3 regions of the Nocardia brasiliensis ATCC 700358 genome follow, and region 1 is predicted to be linked to each of the others. Evidence: riboswitches for the same ligand, from Rfam matches in the RefSeq annotation. Region 1 holds a riboswitch; each other region holds the start of a gene.

Region 1 (7,480 bases):
GGGCGAATTTCGCCACCTTTCTCACCGGCTTGGCGGTGGGCCTGACGACGAGCTGGGGCCTGTTCCGTTACTACTGGGTAGCCGCCAAACTGGCCATCGCGGTGGGAATCCTGTTCGTGGCGTTCGGATTTCTGCATGATGCGCTGGAACACGCGGCGGCGCGCGCGGCGCAGCTGGCCGAGACCGGCGGCAGCCCTGCGGAACTCGGTACGTCCGCAATGGTGGCGTTCTGGGGGTTCGGTGGCTCGACACTCAGTCTGGTTGCGGCAGTGCTGTTGTCGCTGTACAAGCCCGGTGGCAAGACCCGCCGCGGCCGCCGGGTCCTGACCGGGCGCAAGCAGCCGGTCGTTCCGGCGGTGCTCGCCGATCGACGCGAAATCGCCGACGGCACAATCGCGCTGACGGTGTGCGGCGAGGACCGGACACTGCCGGAGTGGACGCCGGGCGCGCACATCGATCTCGTGTTGCCGTCTGGCCGGGTTCGTCAGTACTCGCTCTACGGTGATCCGGCTGATACGGCGAGTTACCGAGTGGCCGTCTTGCACGAACCCGATGGGCGCGGCGGATCGAAGGAGATCCATGACCTGCCGGTGGGCGCACGCATCGGTATTCGCGGACCGCGCAACAACTTTCCGCTGATCGACGCACCCGCGTATCTGTTCGTCGCCGGCGGTATCGGCATCACACCGTTCCTGCCCATGATCCGGCGTCTGCACGGTGCCGGCAGCGAATGGCGACTGGTCTATCGCGGGCGATCACTCCCGACGATGGCGTTCGGCAAGGCGCTGCTGCGCCAGTACCCGGACCGTGTGACGCTGCTGCCCGCTGACACGCACGCGCGCCCGGATCTCGACGATCTGCTCCGGCGGACACCCGCGGCAGCCGCGGTCTACTGCTGTGGTCCCGAAGATCTGCTCGCCGCAATGGAATCCGCCGTCGCCCGGCATCCGTACGTCACGCTGCACACCGAGCGCTTCGCCGCGAGCAATCGGGGCGACGGCCAGACGAACACGGTGTTCGAGGCCGAGCTACGCCGCTCGGGCGTGGTGGTGCCGGTGCCCCCTGACCGGACCCTGCTCGCGGCGATTCAGGCCGTCGATCCCACCGTCGATCTGTCCTGTGCGGACGGCGTGTGCGGCAGCTGCGCGACGCGGGTACTGGCCGGTGTCCCCGACCATCGCGACGATGTCCTGCAGGCCGATGAGCGCGACCGGGTCGATATCATCTACCCCTGTGTGTCCCGCGCGCGAGGGGATCGACTCGTGCTCGACGTCTAGGAGGAGGGTCCCGTGGCAATCCGGCGGGACCCACTGCACAACCCGCTCGCGCTGGTCGTGCTCGCCTACCTCATGGAACGGCCGATGCACCCGTACGAGGTCGGCAAACTGCTGAAGGGGCGCAACGCGGATCGCAGCGTCGAGTTCAAACACGCCTCGCTGTACATGGTGTTCGACCAGCTGACCCGGGCCGGTTACCTGACGGCCGAGCACACCGAGCGGGCCGGGCAGCGCCCCGAACGCACGATCTACCGGCCCACCGAAGCCGGCCAGGAACGCTTGCGCGCGCGGATGCGGGAGATGGTCGCGGTGCCCGCCAAGGAGTTCCGGCAGTTCGAGGCGGCCCTGTCGCTGATCGTGGTGCTGCCCCCGGCCGACGTCGCCGCTCTGCTGGACCAACGGGACCGCGCGCTGGCGGAACAGGCCGAGCAGCTACGGGCGGTCCTGGCCTCGGCCGGCGAGATCGACCAGGTTTTCGTGATCGAGTGCCACTACCGGCTCGAGCTGATCGACGCCGAACAGCGCTTCGTGGCACGTTTTCGCGATCTCATCGAGCACGACCCGGCCGCGCTGGGCGAATTCTGGCCGCGGCTGCACGCGCGGTGACGGCATGACCGTGGCCGAGGCTGCGGTTAATGTCGGGGGATGAGTCCGCAGCCGCTTGTCCTGCCGTCCGCCGAGTGGTCCGAGTGGCTCGCCGACTATGTCGACGACGGCCTCACGACGGTGGCGCGGACGCTGACACGTTTGAAGGACGGGGCCCCGCGTGACACCGCCGAGGTGCTCGGCCTGTGGAACGACGCGGATATCGCGTTGCGTGGTGTCGACGCGGCCGCCGGCTTGTTCGTCGAAGTCCACCCCGACGGTGACGTGCGCGGTCTCGCCGAGGAACTCGTGCAGCGGATCGATCGCACCCGGACCGATCGCGGGCTGGATCGTGCGCTCTACGACGTCGTCGCGGCCACCGACCCGGCGGGGCTGGACGCGGTGGCGCGCCGCATGCGCGAACACGTGCTGCGCGACTTCCGCCGCACCGGCGTGGACCGGGACGAACCGACGCGGGCACGGCTGCGCAGCATCGCCGAGCGGCTCACCGTGCTCACGCAGGACTTCGGGCGAGCGATCCGCGACGACGTCCGCTCTATCCGGCTGACGCCCGAGCGACTCGACGGCCTGCCCGCCGATTTCGTCGCCGCGCATCCGGTCGCCGCGGACGGACTGGTCACCGTCACCACCGACTACCCGGACTACCGCCCGTTCCGGTCGTTCGCCGGCGATGCCGCCGCCCGGCGCGAGCTGACGGTCGAATTCGAAAGCCGCGGTTGGCCGGTCAACGACGAGGTGCTGCACGAAATGCTCGAGCTGCGCGACGAACAGGCCCGCCTGCTCGGCTTCGACAGCTGGCCCGACTACGACGCCGACGTCAAGATGATCGGCACCGGCGCGGCCATCGCGGATTTCATCGAGCGGATCTCCGCGGCGGCCGCGGCCGCGGGCCGGCGCGACCTCGCGACGTTGCTCGCGCGCCGCCGGCGCGACGATCCGGCGACGACCATCGATCGGTCCGAGGTCGGCTACTACACCGAGCTGATCCGGCGCGAGCAGTACGACGTGGACGCCCGCGAGGTCCGCCGCTACTTCGATTTCACCCGGGTGCGCGACGGCCTGCTCGATGTCACCGGTCAGCTGTTCGGCCTGGAATATCGGCCGGTCGAGGTAGCGTCCTGGCATGCGGACGTCACCGCGTACGACGTCTACGCCGACGGTGCGCGCTGCGGACGGATCTACCTCGACCTGCACCCGCGCGCCGGAAAGTACAAGCACGCGGCGCAATTCGAGCTCGTCGGCGGGATCGCCGCCCGGCTGCTGCCCGAAGGCGTGCTGGTGTGCAACTTCTCCCGCGGGTTGATGGAACACCACGAGGTTGTCACGCTGTTCCACGAATTCGGGCACCTTCTGCATCATGTGCTTGCCGGACAACAGGATTGGGCACGGTTCTCCGGCGTGGCCACCGAGTGGGACTTCGTCGAGGCGCCGTCCCAGATGCTCGAGGAATGGGCCTGGGATCCCACGATTCTGGGCCGGTTCGCGGTCGACGAAGACGGGGCCGCGATCCCCGCCGAGCTGGTGCGGCGGATGCGCGCCGCAACCGACTTCGGCAAGGGCATCCAGATCCAGACCCAGGTCGGCTACACCGCGGTGTCGTATCTGCTGCACCGCGATCGGCCCGCCGACCACACCACGGCCGTCCGGCACGCGATGGAACGCCACGGCCTGATCGCCGTGCTGCCCGGCACCCATTTCCAGGCGTCGTTCGGCCATCTCGCGGGTTACACGTCCGCCTACTACACCTATCTCTGGAGCCTGGTCATCGCGAAGGACCTGTTCGCCGAATTCGAGCCCGCCGACCTACTCGATCCCGCGGTGGCGCGCCGCTACCGCGACCGCGTCCTCGCCCCCGGCGGATCCAAGGACGCGGCCGATCTGGTGGCCGACTTCCTCGGCCGCCCCTTCACCTTCGACGCCTTCGCGACCTGGCTCGACCACGCCCCCGACTCGCCCGCACCCACCCCCTGAGTCACCTAGTCTGACCAGCATGACTGTCGAATTGAAGTTGAGCGTCGTCATGCTCGGGGTGGCCGATGTGGACCGGGCCAAAAAGTTCTATGTCGAGGGCCTGGGCTGCACGGTCGAGCAGGAGTTCCCGGGGTTCGTCCGGTGCGGGCTCGGCGCCGGGTCGTCGTCGTTGGCGCTGTACGAATGGGACGTCGTCGCCGCGGACGCGGGTGTGCCCGCCGCGGGCACCGGCTTCCGCGGCACCTCGTTCCACTTTCTCGCCGCATCCCGGGCGGAGGTGGACGAAGTCATCCGTGCGGCGACCGCCGCGGGCGGCACCGTGACGAAGGCGGCCGCCGCCACCGACTGGGGCGGCTACGACGGTCACTTCAGCGACCCTGACGGTCACCTCTGGAAGGTCGCCACCGCGGACTGAACGACAGCGCTGTCAGAGCGAGTCGAGGGCGGTGGCGGGGACGCCGTAGGGCAGGAAGCGGACGCGGCGGCGTTCGTCGGTGTTGTCGCGGTGGGCGCGCAGGGCCTCGAGTTCGCTCGGGAACACCTGCTCGACCCGGGCCTCGCCCGCGTCGTTGATGCTGTAGATGACCCAGACGCCGCTGCCGGTCTCGCCGGTGGTCTCGCTCTCCGGCTTCGCCGCGCGCGGGCGCTCCGGCTGGACGAACTGGCCGAGCAGCGACGCCAGCGTGTTCACTCCGGCGCGGTCGACGTACTGACCGGCTTTGCCGAGCAGGTCGCGGATCTCGATTCCCGCCTCCCGCAGCGCGCGTTCGAAATCTTCCGGATCGATCCCAAAAGGCCTCTCGGCTGCCATCACATCGCTCCTCGGGACGAATACGGTATTCGTCTTCAGTGTCCTCGCGGAACCGGGACTTCGCCACGTCCCCCCACGCGGCCGGGTGAATCAGGCGCTCAGCGGGGCGGCGGTCACCGCGTAGCCCAGGTTGGTCAGCACCTCGGTGGTCGCCTTGGCGAAGTTCAACGTGATGAAGTGCAGGCAGGGTGCGCCCTCGTCGATGAGTCGCTGGGCGAGTTCGGTGGCGAGTTCGATCCCGACCTCACGAACCGCGGCGCGGTTCTCCTCGGGGCCGGTGCCCGCCGCCCGGAGCAGTCGCGCCATGATCGGCTCGGGCAGCGCGCGACCACTGAGTTCCTCCGCCCGCGCCACGGTGCGCAGCGACGTGACGGGCATCAGCTCGGGAATGATCGGCTTGGCCCCCTGCTCCGGATCGGCGGCCGCGAGGCGGTCGCGCAGACGCAGGTAATGGTCGACCTCGAAGAACATCTGGGTGATCGAATAATCCGCTCCGGCACGGAGTTTCGCGGCCAGGAACGCGGTGTCGGTGTCCAGGTCGGGGGAGCGGTGGTGCAGCTGCGGGAACGAGGCGACCCCGACGTTGAAGTCGCCGAGATCCCGCACGATCCGCACCAGTTCCTCGGCGTACTCGACTCCCTCGGGATGTTTGTGCCATTCGCCGAGCGGATCGCCCGGCGGGTCGCCACGCAGCACCAGAATGTTGCGGATGCCGTAGTCGGCGTAGGAGCCGACCAGCGCGCGCAGTTCGGCGATGCTGTGCCCGACCGCTGTCAGATGCGCCACCGGCAGCAAGGTGGTCTCCTGCGCCAGCGCGCCGGTGATCCGCGCGGTCCGGTCCTTGGTCGAACCGCCCGCGCCGTAGGTCATCGAGACGAACGCCGGATGCATGCGCTCGAATTCGCGAACCGCGCGCCACAGTCGCGCTTCCCCCGCGGCGTCGCGGGGCGGATTGAACTCCACCGAGAACGGCACCCGCTGCCGCGAGTGCAGGCGCAAGCTCTGCACGACCGACGGCACGCCGCGCACCGCGGGTGCGATGCGAGCGGGAAAACTCTTGTGAGGGTTCAGCATTGATGAACTCCGTGGTAGCGCCCTGTGGCCACCACCCATAATGGGCGAAACGCTGACGGAGCCCTCGAAGCATCAATCCCGTGCCCGGGTCCACTCGGCGTTACGCCCGATCCACGAGGCGACGACCGCCGGATACGGCGTACCCGGCACAATCGGCAGGTCTTCGGACTCATGGGCGCGCCCATTCACCGTTGCGGGACAGTCCCGGATTCGCACCGGGTTCCCTCTCGTCCGGGTTCGCGTGAACGCGGCCCGAACTCGACACCGGCCGGTGGATCAGGGGCTCCTCGACTCCACCTCCGGCGAACCAGTTGTGCTCGCGAATATAAGCGACGACCTCGAGGCGCGCCAAGCGCGCCCGGCCCCACCCACTCCGATTTCTACTTTCGCGACCCCGGTGACCTGGGAGGTCTACCGTAGAGACCAGCAATATTGATCTCTCAGGAGGCTCGTCCCATGACGAGAAAAGTAGCCGACTGCCGTAGGTTCCCCAGCGAAACGAACTGCACGCTCACCATCGCCGGTGAGGAAGACGAAGTCGTGCGAGCCGCCAGCGAGCACGCGATCTCCGTGCATCGGCACGAAGACGGACCGGAGCTGCGCGCGCAGATCCGTGCGTCGCTCGAAGACGAGAAGGTCACCACCTAGATCGTCGGCACCGGCGTCTGGTGGACCGCGGCATTCGGGCCGCGGTGGCGCCGACCGGCGGAGTTTCGACAGCGCGTGCCGCGTGACGGCGATGCGTAGGGTGGACAGTGCGGAACTTGGGAGGTGCCGAGGCGACCGTTCGGGGGTTGATCGGATGGTGAGGCAATGACGAGCACGAGGTTCGACGGCCGGGACATCCCGGCGATCGAGGAATTCCTGCGGGTGGTGACCGCCCCCGGCTTCGCCGGGCCCGCCCCGGATATGGCGGCCGTCCGCCTGGTGCGTACGGTGCTCGAGCATCAGCGCAGCGTTGAGGCGACGACCGTCGCGCTGGGCCTGACCGACCCCGCGGCCGAGTATCTGGCGGCCTGCGTCGACGCCGTCCTGCCCGTCGCCGAACTGCCCGTGCCGGAGCCCGCAATGGTCAGCGCGGCGGCGGATTCGGTGCGGTTGGGGGTGGCGTACATGAAGGCGAACCTGCGTGAAGAGGTCGGGATCGCCGATATCGCCGCGGCCGGGTTCGTGTCGGTGCGATCCATGCAACTGGCCTTCCAGCAGGAATTGCACACCACTCCGATGGCCTATCTGCGCGGCCTGCGACTGCGCGGGGCCCATCAGGAACTCGACAGTTGCGTGCCCGCCGACGGCGCGACGGTCACCGGCATCGCCATCGGCTGGGGTTTCGCGAACTCCGGTCGCTTCGCCGCGTCCTACCGCCGGATCTACGGTCGATCCCCGCACACCACCCTGAACAACTGAGCACATTTCTCCATGGTTGCGCTCGGCCGGCCGCGGCCGCGGGTGGCGGCGAACCGGGTGCGCGGTTCGCCGCCGCGGCATCGGGGTGTCAATCGTCGCGGAACTGTTCGAGACGGTGCGACAGCTGCTCCGCGAAGCACTCCTCCCACGCCGTCGACTCGGGTCGATCGAGCACGGCACGCGCTCGCCGACGCGGCTCGGGGCGCGCGGTGGACGCCGGGTGCGGGTTGCTGTCCGGCCGGGATTGCAGCGCCAAAAGCTTTACGCTCCAGCGGATATAGTCCTCGACGCGCATGCCCGCGCAGTCGGCCGCCGCGCTGAGGTCGCGCCACTG
Region 2 (7,480 bases), 3.2 Mb from region 1:
CACCAAGCGGCTGAACGAGATCCGCGTCGATCCGGTCGCGCGCACCGCCCGGGTCGGCGCCGGCGTCTCCTGGGGGCAGGTGCAGGAGATCGCGAGCTCGCACGGATTGACCGGGGTGGCGGGCAGCGCGCCGGGCGTCGGCATCACCGGGTACACCCTCGGCGGTGGATTGAGCTGGTTCGCCCGCAAATTCGGCTGGGCCGCCGACAGCGTCACCGCGTTCGAGATCATCGACGCCGACGGACGCACCCGGCGGGTGACGGCCGAGACGGAGCCGGATCTGTTCTGGGCCCTGCGCGGTGGTGGCGGCGATTACGCCCTGGTCACCACGATCGAGTTCGGACTGCACCCGGCTCCCGCCCTGTACGGCGGCAAGGTGCTGTGGTCCGCCGACCGGGCGCCGCAGGTGATGGCCGCCTTCCGCGAGGTGACCGCCACGGCTCCGGACGAGCTGACGCTCTGGTGGAGCCTGCTCCAATTCGACGGCGCCCCACCGATGGTCGGCCTCGACGTCACCTATCTCGGCGACGAGGCGGCCGGGCAGGCGCTGCTGCGTCCGTTCGACGGCATCGACGGCAAGATGCGCGATACCCGCAGGGTGCTGCCGATCGCCGAATTGGGCACCATCACCGGAGAACCCGCCGAGCCCAGTCCGATCCGCTCGCAGATCGAACTGCTGAACGGGCTCACCGACGCGGACGTGGCGGGCCTGCTGGCCAAGCCGATGGCGCCGGTCGCCGCGGTGCAGGTACGTCATCTCGGCGGCCGCCTCGCGCGCGCGTCCGACACTCCCGCCGGCGCCGTCGCGGCCCCCTACTACATCGGCCTGATCGCACCCGAGGTCACGCCGGATATGGCCGCCGCCAACGCGACTCGAATGGAGGACTACCTCACCGCCCTCGGTTCGTCCCGCAGCCGCCGGACGCCGCTGACCCTGCTGGGTCCCGGCCAGGCCGCCGCGGACGCCTTCACTCCCGACACGCTGGCCCGGCTGCGCGATATCAAGCGCAGCGCGGACCCGCACGGTGTGTTCCGCAGCAACTTCCCGGTCCTCGACCCGAAGTCCGGCCGCTGAATCACCGACCGTAGTGGCCGCAGCCGCGGCTGCGGCCACCCGGTTCTCGATGTCAGTACGAATTGCCGTTCGAAAAGGGGGATTACGTCATGTCGTATGCTCTCCACATCAATGGTCACACCCGGGGCGGGGTGGTGACCTGGCCCGACGAGATCGATGACATCCTCGGCGGCGACCTCACCGCCGGTCTCGTCTACTCCACCCCGGCAGGGGGCGCGGTGGTCACCGCGGTCTCGCCCATCGGCCTGCGCGATCGAGCCACGGGGACAATAGGTTTCACCACCTCGCTCGGCATGGGCCGCAAACTGGACCGGATCGAACGCGAGCCGAAAGTGGCCTTGGCCTTCCACAGCCGCGAACACGGTCTCGGCGATCCCGCCAATCGGCGCTACGTGCTCGTGCAGGGCACGGCTCGTTTCGATCCCGAACCCGACCGGGGTGTGCTCGACGAGATCGGCGCGAAGTCCGCACCCTTCATGGGCGAGCGACGCCGCGGTGCCTTCTGGGACCGATGGCTCAGCGCCTATTACGACGATCGCGTGCTCGTCGAGGTCACGGTGACCCGGATCGTGTGCTGGCCCGACCTGCACGCCGCCGAGCGGCCCGTGGTCTACGGTGCGCCGCTACCGGTCGAGCAGGTGCCGCCGCAGATCCGTCCGGCGAAAGGCATCGTGCCCCGGGTGGACGTGGTGAAATCCGCGAATCAGATTGCGCGACTGCCTTATCGGCTGCTCGGCTACCGGGATGCCGACGGCTACCCGATGGTGCTTCCGGTCGAGGTGACCGGAAGCGGCGAAGCCGGTATCGAGCTGTTCGCGCCGCGCGGTCTGCCACCCGGCGGTCGCCGGGCGGGCCTGCTCGCCCACTCGTACAACCCCAAGCTCGTCGGCGTCGAGATCGGTCAGTACACCGGTTGGCTGGAGGCCGACGAGACCGCCGCCGGATACGCGCCGCATACCCGCTCGGTCATCAAAGCGCCGGCGAGCGGCACGATCATGATGCTGGTGTTCGGATTCCTGGCCCGGCGCAGGTTGAAGGCGCGCAGACGACGACAGGCGTAGCCGGCCCGCCCGCGCCGCCGAACCGCCGTTTCCCGGGAATTCACGGCGGGCACAGCACCATCACGGAGAATGGGGCAGATCGATGATCAGCGCCTGATCCGATGGGAGCCACCGCTATGCACGACGACCGTCGATTGATCGAAGATCGCCTCGGGCGAGTACTCGGCGAACGGATCACACCCGCGATCTACGGCGCATCGGTGCCGATGCAGGTGTCCATCTGGGTCGCACCGGACGAGCCGGTGCCGGTGGCCGAGGGTTTGGCCGCGCCGCGGACGCCCACCGCACCGGGCGCGGCCTGGGGTGCGCCGTGGGGCACCAGCTGGCTCACGGTCGAGGGCACCGTGCCGGCGGCGTGGGCGGGCAAGACCGTCGAGGCGATCATCGACCTCGGCTTCGACCGGAACATGCCCGGCTTCCAGTGCGAGGGCCTGGTGTATCGGCCGGACGGGTCGCCGGTGAAGGGGTTGCACCCGCGCAACCAGTGGGTGCGGGTGGGGTCGCCCGCGGTGGGCGGCGAGCATGTGCTGCTGCATGTCGAAGCGGCGTCGAACCCGATCATCCCGTTCTTCGGGCCGACGCCGCTGGGCGACAAGTCCACCGCGGGCACCGAGCCGCAATACCGGCTCGGCCGAATGGATCTCGCGGTCTTCCACGACGACGTCTGGCACCTGGTGCAGGACCTCGAGGTGCTCGGCGAACTGATGCACGAGATGCCCGAGGATCCGGCCCGCCGCTACGACATCGTGCGCGCGATCGAGCGCGCGCTGGACGCCATCGATCTGCAGGACGTGCCCGCCACCGCCGCCGCGGCGCGCGCCTGCCTGGCCGAGGTGCTGGCCCAGCCTGCGATTCCGTCGGCCCATCGGATCTCGGCGGTCGGGCACGCGCATATCGACTCGGCCTGGCTGTGGCCGCTGCGGGAGACCGTCCGCAAGGTGGCCCGCACCACCGCGAACATGACTGCGCTGCTGGCCGATGACCCCGAGTTCGTCTACACGATGTCGCAAGCGGCGCAGTACGACTTCGTCAAACAGCAACGCCCGGAGGTCTATGCGAAGGTCAAAGCGGCTGTGGCCGAAGGGCGGTTCGTGCCCGCGGGCGGGATGTGGGTCGAGGCGGATACCAACATGCCGGGTTCCGAGGCGATGGCGCGTCAGTTCGTGCACGGAAAGCGGTTCTTCCTGGCGGAGTTCGGGATCGAGAACGAAGAGGCGTGGTTGCCGGACACCTTCGGGTTCGCCGCCGGACTGCCTCAGATCATCAAAGCGGCCGGATCCAAATGGCTGCTGACACAAAAGATTTCCTGGAGTCAGATCAACAAGTTCCCGCATCACACCTTCCTGTGGGAGGGCATCGACGGCACCCGCATCTTCACCCACTTTCCGCCCGTCGACACCTACAACTGCTCCATGGCAGGTCGTGAGATCGCCCATGCCGCAAGGAATTTCAAGGACAAGGGACGGGCGTCGATGTCGCTCGCGCCGACCGGCTGGGGTGACGGCGGCGGCGGGACGACGCGCGAGATGATCGCCAAGGCGGCCCGGATGAAGGACCTGGAAGGTTCGCCGAAGGTGTTGTGGGACAAGCCTGCCGACTTCTTCGCGCGGGCCGAGGCGGAGTACCGGAACCCGCCGGTGTGGGTGGGGGAGCTGTACCTCGAGCTACACCGTGCCACCCTCACCAGTCAGGCGAAGACCAAGCAGGGCAACCGGCGCAACGAACACCTGCTGCGCGAGGCCGAGCTGTGGGCCGCTACGGCGGCGGTGCGCAAGCAGGCCGAGTACCCGTACGACGCGCTGGACCGGCTCTGGAAGACGGTGCTGCTGCACCAGTTCCACGACATCCTGCCCGGCTCGTCGATCGCCTGGGTACATCGGGAAGCGGAGCGCACGCACGCGGCGGTGACCGCGGAGCTGACCGCGCTCATCGAACAGGCGCACCGGCAGCTCGGCGGCGATCGGGCGGGACCGAATGTCTTCAACCCCGCGCCGCACGCCTGGTGCGCGGTGCCCGCCGGCGGTGCGGGACCGCAGCAGCCGGCGGCGCCGGGCACGGTGGTCGAGCGGGCCGACGGCGGGTTCGTGCTGGACAACGCCCTGCTGCGGGTGGAGATCGACGCGCGCGGTCTGGTGGTGTCGGTGTTCGACCGCGCCCAGCAGCGCGAGACGCTGCCGCCGCAGACACCTGCGAACCTGCTGCAGCTGCATCCGGATCTGCCCAACTCGTGGGACGCCTGGGATGTCGATCTGTTCTACCGGAACCGGGTCACCGATCTCACCGACACGGATTTCGTGGTGGCGGAGACGGATTCGCCGATCGATGCGGTGGTGCGGGTGGGCCGCTCGTTCGGTTCGTCCAAGATCGAGCAGACGCTCACGTTGCGCGCGGGCGCGCGCAGCCTCGACATCGACACCCGCGTCGACTGGTACGAGACCGAGAAATTCCTCAAACTGGCCTTCCCCCTGGACATCCACGCCGACCGCTACGCGTCCGAGACCCAGTTCGGGCACCTGTACCGGCCCACGCACATGAATACCAGTTGGGAATACGCGAAGTTCGAAGCCTGCAATCATCGGTTCGTGCACTTCGCCGAACCCGGCTGGGGTGTCGGGCTGGTCAACGATTCCACCTACGGCCACGACGTCACCCGGACCGTCCGGCCCGACGGCGGGACGACGACAACGGTGCGGGCTTCGCTGTTGCGCGCGCCGCGGTTCCCCGATCCGGAGACCGATCACGGCACCCACGACTTCCGGCACGCTCTGTTGCCGGGCGCCTCGATCGGGGACGCGGTCGCCGCAGGCTATCGCATCAACCTCGCCCGCCCGACCGCCGGCGTCGCCGACCCGGTCGCGCCCCTGTTCACGGTCGACAACGACGCGGTGGTGACCAGCGCGGTCAAACTCGCCGATGACGGCAGCGGCGATATCGTCCTGCGCCTCTACGAAGCGCACGGTGGGCGGGCCGACGCCCTGGTCACCCCGGATTTCGAGACCACCGGCCACCAGGCGTGCGATCTGCTGGAACGGCCGCTGCCGGGCGAAGGTCCGGCACTTGCGGAATCGGGCGGAGTTCGCCTGCGGCTGCGGCCTTTCCAGCTCGTCACGCTCCGCTTCACGCGTCCTGCGGGATAGACCGGGGTGGCCCCGCGCCGGGGTGTAGCGGCGCGGGGCCATCGTGGCTGCCGGTACACGCTCCGGCACGCTCCACGGTAACCCCAAAATATTTATTAGGGAAGCCGAACTCGCCGAGTCGTGGCGAATCCCGAGGTGAAGCTGCGGTTTCGCGGCCCGGGCCTTGTAACGTTCTGATCGGCGTAGGGAACACCGGTGCGAATCCGGGGCTGTCCCGCAACTGTCACCGAGGAGCAAACCGCCAGTTCATGGCCACGACCTGCCCAGGTTGGAAGGCCGGCGGTGCGCGTCGAATCGGGAGCCAGGATACCTGCGCCGCGGTAAGGGACGAACACCACGAGGATGGCGATGCACAACTCCACATCGACCGCGCCCGCATTCGGGCGGCGGCGGTTACTACTGGGTGCGACCGCGCTGGCAGCGGTCGGCGGCGCGTGGGCGCTGACCGGCTGCGATAGCGGCGCGAACCCCGGCGACGCACCCGATGGCCCACCCCGGCCCGGCGGGCGGTTGCGCACGGCGATCGCGGGACGGTCGGCGACCGCCGATGTGCTCGACCCCCATCAAGCGGGCAGTTCGGCGGGCGGCGCGGTCTCCAAGAACGTGTGGGACAAGCTGGTGGCCTACAACAACGACCTCACCCTGCGGTACCGCTTGGCGGAATCGTTGCAGCCCAATGCCGATGGCAGCGAGTGGCGGATCGCCCTGCGTCCGGGCGTGCTCTTCAGCGACGGCACACCTCTCACCTCCCGGGACGTGCTGTGGAGTTTCACGCGCATGCTGGACCCGGCGCGCAAGTCCTCCGGTGACCTCGCCATGGTCGACATGGCCCGGACGCGTGCCGACGGCGATCTCGGCGTGGTGGTGGCGATGAAAACGCCGCTGGCGGACTTCGGTTCGGTGCTGGCGGGCTGGTACTGCTACATCGTCAAGGACGGCACGACCACCTTCGACGAGCGCACCCTGCCGGTGGGCACCGGACCCTTCGCGCTGGTGCGGTGGTCGCCCGGTGACCGAACGCTGTTGCGGCGCAACGAGCGACACTGGGACGGTCCGGCCCTGCTGGACGAGGTGGAGATCATCCAGATCGCCGAGACCGAGGCCAGGGTGAACGCCTTCCTCTCCGATCAGGCCGATGTGGTGCACGAGGTTTCGTACCTGCAGGCCAGCAATCTGTCCAGCGATCCGGACGTCTCGGTGATCGTGCCGCCCGCCGGGTTGATGGGCGCCTTCCAGATGCGGGTGGATATCCCGCCGTTCGACGACGTGCGCGTACGGCAGGCGATGCGGCTGGCGGTGGACCGGCAGGCGATGGTCGACTCGGTGTACTACGGCTACGGCGAAGTCGGCAACGACGTGTACGGCAAAGGCGCGCCCTTCTACGCCGATTCGCTGCCGCAACGCACCTACGACCCGCAGCGGGCCCGTGAATTGCTGCGCGCGGCCGGGAAGGAAAACCTCACGGTCGCACTGCAAACCGCCGACGGCATGCCGGGCATGCTCGAATCCGCGACCCTCTACGCCGAGCAGGCGAAGGCGGCGGGGATCACCATCCGCCTCGAATCCGTGCCGGCCGACACCTATTTCTCCCAGGTCAGCGGAAAGTTCCCACTGACCCACATCGGCTGGTGGAACTACAGTCTCGACTACTTCTACGGCCAGACCATGACCAGTACCTCGCCGAGCAACGGCACCGGCTGGCAGCGCCCGGAGTGGGACACGAAGTTCGCGGCGGCGCGCGCGGCGATGGACCCGCAGCTCCGCCGCCGGCTCTACCTCGAACTGCAGCAATCGCTCTGGGACGAGGGCGGCTACATCCTGCACAGCTTCGCGAAACGACCGGACGCGGCCAGGCCGTTCGTGCGTGGCGTGCGCAACGGGGTACCCGGCACGGACGACTGGGCGAACTACGCCACGACCTGGCTGGCCCGCTGACGGTCGTGCTTCGCTATGTCGCACTTAGAGTTTGCGCGGGCATCGCCGTGCTGCTCGGCGTCGCCCTGATCGTGTTCGGTCTGTTCGAGACGCTGGATTCCGATGCGGCCACCGTCATCCTGTCCCGGGAAGGCGGTGGCGATCCGGCGCCCGCGCAATTGGCCGCGCTGCGTGCCCAATTGGGCCTGGACCGGCCCGCGCCGGTCCGATTCGCGGAGTGGGCGGGCGATTTCGCGCGGGGCGACTTCGGCGATTCGCTGATCTCCGGGCGT
Region 3 (7,480 bases), 2.2 Mb from region 1:
GCTGCGCGGCCGAATCGGTCGTGGCAAGCATGCCGGGTTGTGCCTGCTGATCACCGATTCCGCGCCGGGTGGCTCGGCGATGGCGCGGCTGGACGCGGTCGCGAGCACCACGGACGGCTTCGAGCTCGCGGTGCTCGACCTGCGCACCCGGCGCGAAGGCGACGTGCTCGGCGCGGCCCAGTCCGGAACGGCCCGCTCCCTGAAACTGCTCTCGCTGCTCGACGATCTCGAAGTCATCACCGCCGCACAGGAACTCGCGCGCGAGGTGGTCGAAGCCGACCCCGGATTGAAGAAGCACCCGGGCCTGGCCGGCATGATGCACGCCGCCGTCGACTCCGAACGCCTGGAGTACCTGGCCAAGTCGTGAGCTCGGCCCTAAACCGTCGCGACCGCGGTGATGTGGCTGAGCGAGCAGCGCCAGCCCTGTGGGGTTTCGACATAGACGTCCGTGGTCCACTCGTCGGCGTCGAACCGTTTACCTTGGTAGTGCGCGGTATTGGTGACTCGGACCGTCAATACCGCGACCGTGCCGTGGCTTTGGATCACCGGGTCGCCCACCCGCTGCATCGCCGAATGGGTGAGCGCGCCGGACGCGATGAACCCCAGGAAGTCCCGGGCGCTGGTGATCCCGTTTTCGGAGACCATCGTCCAGTCGTCGGTCATGAATTCGCCGATCCGTGCCGCATCGTTGGCGACGATGGCCGCCATCCATGCGTCGAGCAACGGCACGAGACGATCGTGCAGTGCGCCGGTCGTGGGTGTGGTAGCCATGAGTGCAACGGTAGGCCCCGCTCGAGTGGGTGGCTTGGACGAATGGAACGTCCCGTGTCAGTGCCCGATGCGGGGGTAGGGGAGGTCGGTGCTGGTGTTCTCGTCGACGGCCAGGGGGCTGCCGATGTGCGGGAAGGCGCGCTGGGGGCAGGCGGGGCGTTCGCACACCTTGCAGCCCGCGCCGATCGGCACCGCTGTCGCCGGGTCGTCCAGTTGCAGTCCGGAGGAATACACCAGGCGGTCGGCGTATTCGATATCGCAGCCCAGCCCGATCGCGAAATTCTTTGTCGCGGTACCGAATCCCTGCGGCGCGGTCATCGCGGTGCGCGCGATCCACAGATAGCGCCTGCCGTCGGGCATCTCGGCGATCTGGGTCAGGATGCGGCCCGGATAGGCGAACGCCTCGTGCACCACCCACAGCGGACAGCTACCGCCGACCCTGGAGAAGTGAAAAGCGGTGGCGGACTGGCGTTTCGAGATATTGCCCGCCCGGTCGGTGCGGACGAAGAAGAACGGCACGCCGCGCTGGCCCTGCCGTTGCAGGGTGCTGAGCCGGTGGCAGATGGTCTCGAAGCCGACCTCGAAACGCAGGCCGAGCAGGTCGATGTCGTAGTGCAACTCCTCGGCCGAGCGCAGGAAGCGACTGTAGGGCAGCACCAATGCGCCCGCGAAGTAGTTGGCCAGTCCGATGCGGGCGAGCGTGCGGGATTCGCCGGTGAGCGATGGGGTTTCGGCGAGCACGCCGTCGAGTTCGGTGCCGTACAGCAGCAGGGCGAGGGTGGTCGCGATCTGGAAGGCGCGCTGGCCGGGCCGCAGTCGCCGAGCCAGGGTCAGCGTGCGGGTTTCGGGATCGTAGTGGCGTTTCGGGATGGTGGGATCGGCGCCGTCGCCGCGGACCAGCACCGTGACCCCGGCGCGTTCCTCCGCGACCCTGGCGAGCTGGCGATCGAGCGAGCCGATGGTCAGCCCGGACTGTTCGAAGAGCTGCTCGGCGGCGATGTCCAGCTGCGGGATGTGGTTGTGGTGGTCGTAGAAGAAGTCCCGCACGTCCTCGTAGGGCATGGGCACGCCGGGCGTGCCGGCGGGCGTGTCCACCCGGGCGGAGAGCAGGTCCAGCTGGTCGGTGGCGGCGCGCAGTCGCCGGTGCATCGCGACGACGATCCGCGCGACGTCGGGCTGTCTGGTCGCCAGCTCCTCCACTTCGGTGAGCGGCGCGGTGTGCCCGCCCGCGGCATCGATCAGCACCTCGTGCAGATCCGAGACGAGCCGGGCATCGGAGTCCGCCGCGAAGAACTGCACGTCCAGGTCGAAGGTGGAGTTGAGTTTCAGTAGCACCGGGATGGTGAGCGGGCGCTGGTCACGTTCGAGCTGGTTGAGATAGCTGGGTGAGAGATCCAGCGATTTCGCCAGCGCCGCCTGGGTGAGCCGGCGTTCCTCGCGCAACCGCCGCAGCCGCGCACCCGCGTACATCTTCCGCACGTGCAAGATGGTAGCCCCACACCTTCGCAAACATCGCATATCCACGCTTGTTCGTTGCGAAAATATGTCACTGCGAGGTGTTTTGTCCGAGATGTCAGCTGCGTAGCATGCGAAGAGGCTACTGGTCGCTACCCCAGATCAAGGCCTGTGCGGCGATCACGTCCGTGCCGTTGAACGTCACCGCGGGCGAGCCGTGCAGCTGATAGCCCTGATCGAGCAGGGCGCTGATCCGCTCGCAGAACGTCGCGTCGTCGACGCCGGTGATCAATCGGTAGCGCAGGGGTTGATCGGTCATCCGGTCAGCCTAGGCGGTGCCGCGGACAAGTCGATATCCGTGTGCGACACCGAGACTGAGGTCCGGCCAGTGGGCGCGGGGGTTCCGAACCGAGCATTTGCTTGGTTGAATCGGGGGTGCGCGGCGCGTGCCGTCCTCGAACGAAAGTGAGCCAAGTCGATGCCGAGCCCCGATGAACTCGTCCGTGCCATGTGCCGGAGCTGGTCGGACCCCGATCCGGACCGCATCGCGTCCTTCTTCGCCGAAGACGCCGTCTACCACAACATTCCGATGGAGCCGGTGGTCGGCCGGGCCGCGATCCGTGATTTCCTCGTCGGATTCCTGGCCACCTTTCGAGGCGTCGATTTCGACATCCACCACCAGGTCGCGGCCGGCAACCTGGTCATGAACGAGCGCACCGACACCCTGCGCACCGCCGACCGTGCGATTCCGCTCCCGGTCACCGGCGTCTTCGAAGTATCCGACGGCGCGATCACCGCCTGGCGCGACTACTTCGACATGGGTGCCATCAACAAGGCTTTCGACCTCTGAAAGAGGCCCAGCGCCTCCTCCCGAACCGGGAGGAGGCGCTGCGCTGTCAATGCGTGATCGCGGTGCTCAGCGCACCGCGGCCGCGGCGGCGACCATGTTGCGCAGTGACGCTGCCACTTCGGCCTGGCCGCGGGTCTTCAGTCCGCAATCCGGGTTGACCCAGAGCCGTTCGGCGGGAACGGCTTTCAGCGCGGCCCGCAACGAGGTGGTGATCTCCTCGACACTGGGCACCCGCGGCGAGTGGATGTCGTAGACACCCGGCCCCACCCCGAGATCGAAGCCCGCCGCGTTGAGATCGTCGAGCACCTCCATCCGGGAGCGTGCCGCCTCGATCGAGGTCACGTCGGCGTCCAGGCCGGCGATCGCGTCGATCACCTCGCCGAACTCCGAATAGCACAGGTGCGTGTGCACCTGGGTGGCGTCGGAGACCCCCGCGGTCGCCAGCCGGAACGACTGCACCGACCAGTCGAGGTAGGCCTGCTGATCCGCCTTGCGCAACGGAAGCAGTTCGCGCAGTGCGGGTTCGTCGACCTGGATGATCCGGATGCCCGCACCCTGCAGGTCCACCGTCTCGTCCCGGATGGCCAGTGCCACCTGACGCGCCGAATCACCGAGCGGCTGATCGTCGCGGACGAACGACCAGGCCAGGATGGTCACCGGCCCGGTGAGCATGCCCTTGACCGGCTTGTCGGTGAGCGATTGCGCGTAGCTGATCCAGTCGACGGTCATCGGCGTGCGGCGCGCCACATCGCCGAACAGGATCGGCGGCCGCACGCAGCGGGTGCCGTAGGACTGCACCCAGCCCAGCTCGGTGGCCGCGAAGCCGTCGAGCTGTTCGGCGAAGTACTGCACCATGTCGTTGCGCTCCGGCTCGCCGTGCACCAGCACGTCCAGGCCCAGCTGTTCTTGCAGCGCGATGACATCGGCGACTTCGGCCCGCATCCGGCGGACGTACTCGTCCTGGTCGATCTCGCCCTTGCGCAGCTCGGCCCGGGCTACCCGGATCGCCGAGGTCTGCGGGTAGGAGCCGATCGTGGTGGTCGGCAGCGGCGGCAACTGCAGCCGATCCTGTTGCAGCACACGGCGTTCCTCGGCGGGTGCGCGTGTGACGGCGTCCGGGCCGAGCGCGGCCAGCCGGGCACGGACCTGTGCGTCGTTCAGTCGTGGGTCGGTGTGGCGCGAGGCCAGTGCCGCACGGGTGTCGGTCAGTTCGGCGCTGATCGCCTCGGTGCCCTGGGTCAAGCCGGTCGCGAGCAGCCGCACCTCGGCGACCTTCTCGGTGCCGAACGCCAGCCACGACCGCAGCGCGTCGTCCAGCCCGGTCTCGACGGCCAGGGTGTAGGGCACGTGCAGCAGCGAGCTCGACGTCGAAACCGCCACCGACCCAGCCGAACCCAGCAGGGTGCCGAGGGTGGTCAGCGACTTGTCGAGGTCCGTGCGCCACACGTTGCGTCCGTCGACCACGCCGGCGACGAGCAGTTTGCTCGAGAGCGCGGGCACCGCCGCGACGTCGGAAACATCGGTGCCGGAGGTGAAGTCGAGCGCGATGCCCTCGACGTCGGTGCTCGCGAGCGCGGTCAGCGCGGCGTCGGGGTGCCCGAAGTAGGTCGCCACCAGGATCGCGGGACGCTCCGCCGAGGCGGTGAGTTCGGCGTAAGTGCTACGCACCAGCTCGATTTCGGCCGCAGTGAGATCGGTGACCAGGATCGGCTCATCGAGTTGGACCCAGCCGAGGCCGGCTGCGGCGAGCTGTGCGAGCAGGTCACGATAGAGCGGCACCAGTTCGGCGAGCCGGTCCAGCGCCGCGCCGCCCGTGGCCTTGGCCAGCTTCAGGAAGGTGACCGGACCGATCACCACCGGCCGGGCCGCGACACCCAGGTCCAGTGCTTCGCGCACCTCGGCCAGGAGCTTCTCCGGGTGCAGCGAGAACGCGGTGTCCGCACCGATTTCCGGCACCAGGTAGTGGTAGTTGGTGTCGAACCACTTGGTCATCTCCAGCGGCTCGACGGTCTCGTTGCCGCGCGCGGCCGCGAAGTACCGATCCAGCGGGTCGGCGATGCCGGCGACCCGCGGTGGCAGCGCGCCGAGCAGTACGGCCGTGTCGAGCACCTGGTCGTAGTACGAGAAGGTGCCGACGGGAATCGAATCCAGGCCTGCCGCTTGGAGTTCGGCAAGCTGGGCCTGCCGCAGCTCGCGCGCGACGGCGTGCAGCTGATCGGCGTCGATCTTGCCGGCCCAGTAGGATTCGGTGGCCCGCTTGAGTTCACGTCGCGGCCCCACCCGTGGTAGCCCGAGAACCGTTGCGGTGAACGGTGTCTGATGTACAACAGTCACGATGTCTCTCCAGTGCTGAGTCGTGGACCATCGCCATACGGGCGGCGCGGTCACCGGCTGACGAGCCGGCCGACCACGAAGGGAGCCCGACACTGCAGCACTGGTGCAACCGCACGCCCAAATCCACGAGGCGGTGGTCGCCGGATACGGCGTACCCGGCACGGCTGGCAGGTCTTCGGACTCACAGGCACCGGCCGTTGTCGGCCGACCTACTAACCGTCGCTTTCCGGGTTGGGGTACCCAGTGCTCGTGACGGCATTCGTTCCTGTTTACCGCTGCGGGACAGTCCCGGATTCCCACCGGGTTCCCTCTCGCCCGGCCCCCCGTTTCCGGGCGGCCGAACTCGGCTCCGTGCGCGTCGTCGGGGCTCCATCTCGCGCGCATCGGTGAACCAGCTGCGCGTACCAGCATAGGCCGAGGCCGCTCGCGGTGGTGTGCCCGGGCGCGTCACCAGGGAGTACCGACAACTGCCTGCCGGAAATCCGGCTGCGGGCGGTGTTGTCGCAGATCGTGCGGGTGCCGTTCACCGGTGGCCTGGTCGCCGAAGAACGCAGGCTGATGTTCGGTCTCGCCGTCGGTCAGTTCCGCGGTGGGCTGCGGCACCGGACCTTGCGCTGGGCATAGCTCGGCGGCGGGCCGGATCTGTGACGGCCCGGTGAACGCAACTTCGCAGCGTTGCCCTGTGCTGTTGTGAAGATCCCTGCGAAGGCTGCATCAGTGTCTGTGAGATGCGCGCAGCCGGGTACCTTAGGCCAATGTTCACGAAAGTCTTGGTCGCCAACCGCGGCGAGATCGCCATCAGGGCCTTCCGTGCGGCCTACGAACTCGGCGTGGGGACGGTAGCCGTCTTCCCGTACGAGGACCGCAACTCGGTCCATCGGATGAAGGCGGCCGAGTCGTACCAGATCGGTGAGCAAGGGCACCCGGTCCGGGCCTATCTCTCGATCGACGCGATCATCGACGCGGCGAAGTCGGCGGGCGCCGACGCGGTGTACCCCGGCTACGGCTTCCTGTCCGAGAACCCGGACCTCGCGGCGGCTTGTGCCCGCGAGGGCATCACCTTCATCGGCCCCTCCGCCGAGGTGCTCGAGCTCGCGGGCAACAAGGCGCGCGCCATCGCCGCCGCCAAGGCCGCGGGCCTGCCGGTGCTGCGTTCCAGCGCGCCGAGCGCGGACGTGGACGAACTGCTCGCGGCCGCGCAGGAGCTGGAGTACCCGATCTTCGTCAAGGCGGTCGCCGGTGGTGGCGGGCGCGGCATGCGCCGGGTCGCCGAGCCCGCGCAGCTGCGCGAGTCGATCGAGGCCGCCTCGCGCGAGGCCGAATCGGCCTTCGGCGATCCGACGGTGTTCCTCGAGCAGGCGGTGGTGAACCCGCGCCACATCGAGGTGCAGATCCTGGCCGACCAGCACGGCAACGTGATGCACCTGTTCGAGCGCGACTGTTCGGTGCAGCGCAGGCACCAGAAGGTGATCGAGCTCGCACCGGCACCGAACTTGGATCCCGCACTGCGCGACCGCATCTGCGCCGACGCGGTGGCTTTCGCGAAGGAGATCGGCTACAGCTGCGCGGGCACGGTGGAGTTCCTGCTCGATGAGCGAGGCAATCACGTCTTCATCGAGATGAACCCGCGTATCCAGGTCGAGCACACGGTGACCGAGGAGATCACCGACGTCGACCTGGTGCAGTCGCAGCTGCGCATCGCCGCCGGCGAGACACTCGCGGATCTCGGCCTGAGCCAGGACAAGGTCACCATCCGCGGCGCGGCGCTGCAGTGCCGGATCACCACCGAGGACCCGGCCAACGGCTTCCGCCCGGACACCGGGCGGATCACCGCGTACCGCACGCCCGGCGGCGCGGGCATCCGGCTCGACGGCGGCGCCAACCTCGGCGCGGAGATCGGTGCCTACTTCGACTCGATGCTGGTGAAGCTCACCTGCCGCGGCCGCGACTTCCCGGCCGCGGTCGCGCGGGCCGGGCGGGCGCTGGCCGAATTCCGCATCCGCGGCGTCACCACCAACATTCCGTTCCTGCAGGCGGTACTCGACGATCCGGACTTCAAGGCGGGCCGGG

What was found. Region 1 has a riboswitch for cobalamin ahead of O3I_RS22040 (methylenetetrahydrofolate reductase). Riboswitches for the same ligand answer to the same signal wherever they lie in the genome.
Region 2: linked by a shared signal. The riboswitch ahead of O3I_RS07640 (ABC transporter substrate-binding protein) and the one ahead of O3I_RS22040 (methylenetetrahydrofolate reductase) in region 1 are both predicted to bind cobalamin.
Region 3: linked by a shared signal. The riboswitch ahead of metE (5-methyltetrahydropteroyltriglutamate--homocysteine S-methyltransferase) and the one ahead of O3I_RS22040 (methylenetetrahydrofolate reductase) in region 1 are both predicted to bind cobalamin.

Annotation. Positions count from the first base shown of each region.
Region 1 covers NC_018681.1:4,965,642-4,973,121, reverse strand. The annotation lists gene O3I_RS46400 (PDR/VanB family oxidoreductase) at 1-1,277, shown strand, start outside; gene O3I_RS22060 (PadR family transcriptional regulator) at 1,290-1,883, shown strand; gene O3I_RS22055 (M3 family metallopeptidase) at 1,923-3,854, shown strand; gene O3I_RS22050 (VOC family protein) at 3,874-4,269, shown strand; gene O3I_RS22045 (hypothetical protein) at 4,282-4,665, opposite strand; gene O3I_RS22040 (methylenetetrahydrofolate reductase) at 4,756-5,739, opposite strand; cobalamin riboswitch at 5,877-6,011, opposite strand; gene O3I_RS22030 (DUF1059 domain-containing protein) at 6,196-6,387, shown strand; gene O3I_RS22025 (helix-turn-helix transcriptional regulator) at 6,553-7,146, shown strand; gene O3I_RS22020 (hypothetical protein) at 7,235-7,480, opposite strand, start outside.
Region 2 covers NC_018681.1:1,718,947-1,726,426, forward strand. The annotation lists gene O3I_RS07625 (FAD-binding oxidoreductase) at 1-1,075, shown strand, start outside; gene O3I_RS07630 (pyridoxamine 5'-phosphate oxidase family protein) at 1,165-2,136, shown strand; gene O3I_RS07635 (alpha-mannosidase) at 2,253-5,273, shown strand; cobalamin riboswitch at 5,420-5,602, shown strand; gene O3I_RS07640 (ABC transporter substrate-binding protein) at 5,622-7,208, shown strand; gene O3I_RS07645 (ABC transporter permease) at 7,214-7,480, shown strand, end outside.
Region 3 covers NC_018681.1:7,139,529-7,147,008, reverse strand. The annotation lists gene recG (ATP-dependent DNA helicase RecG) at 1-367, shown strand, start outside; gene O3I_RS31730 (nuclear transport factor 2 family protein) at 376-771, opposite strand; gene O3I_RS31725 (short-chain fatty acyl-CoA regulator family protein) at 829-2,250, opposite strand; gene O3I_RS44215 (DUF1737 domain-containing protein) at 2,369-2,545, opposite strand; gene O3I_RS31720 (limonene-1,2-epoxide hydrolase family protein) at 2,705-3,076, shown strand; gene metE (5-methyltetrahydropteroyltriglutamate--homocysteine S-methyltransferase) at 3,143-5,410, opposite strand; cobalamin riboswitch at 5,560-5,767, opposite strand; gene O3I_RS46885 (hypothetical protein) at 5,906-6,034, shown strand; gene O3I_RS31710 (pyruvate carboxylase) at 6,166-7,480, shown strand, end outside.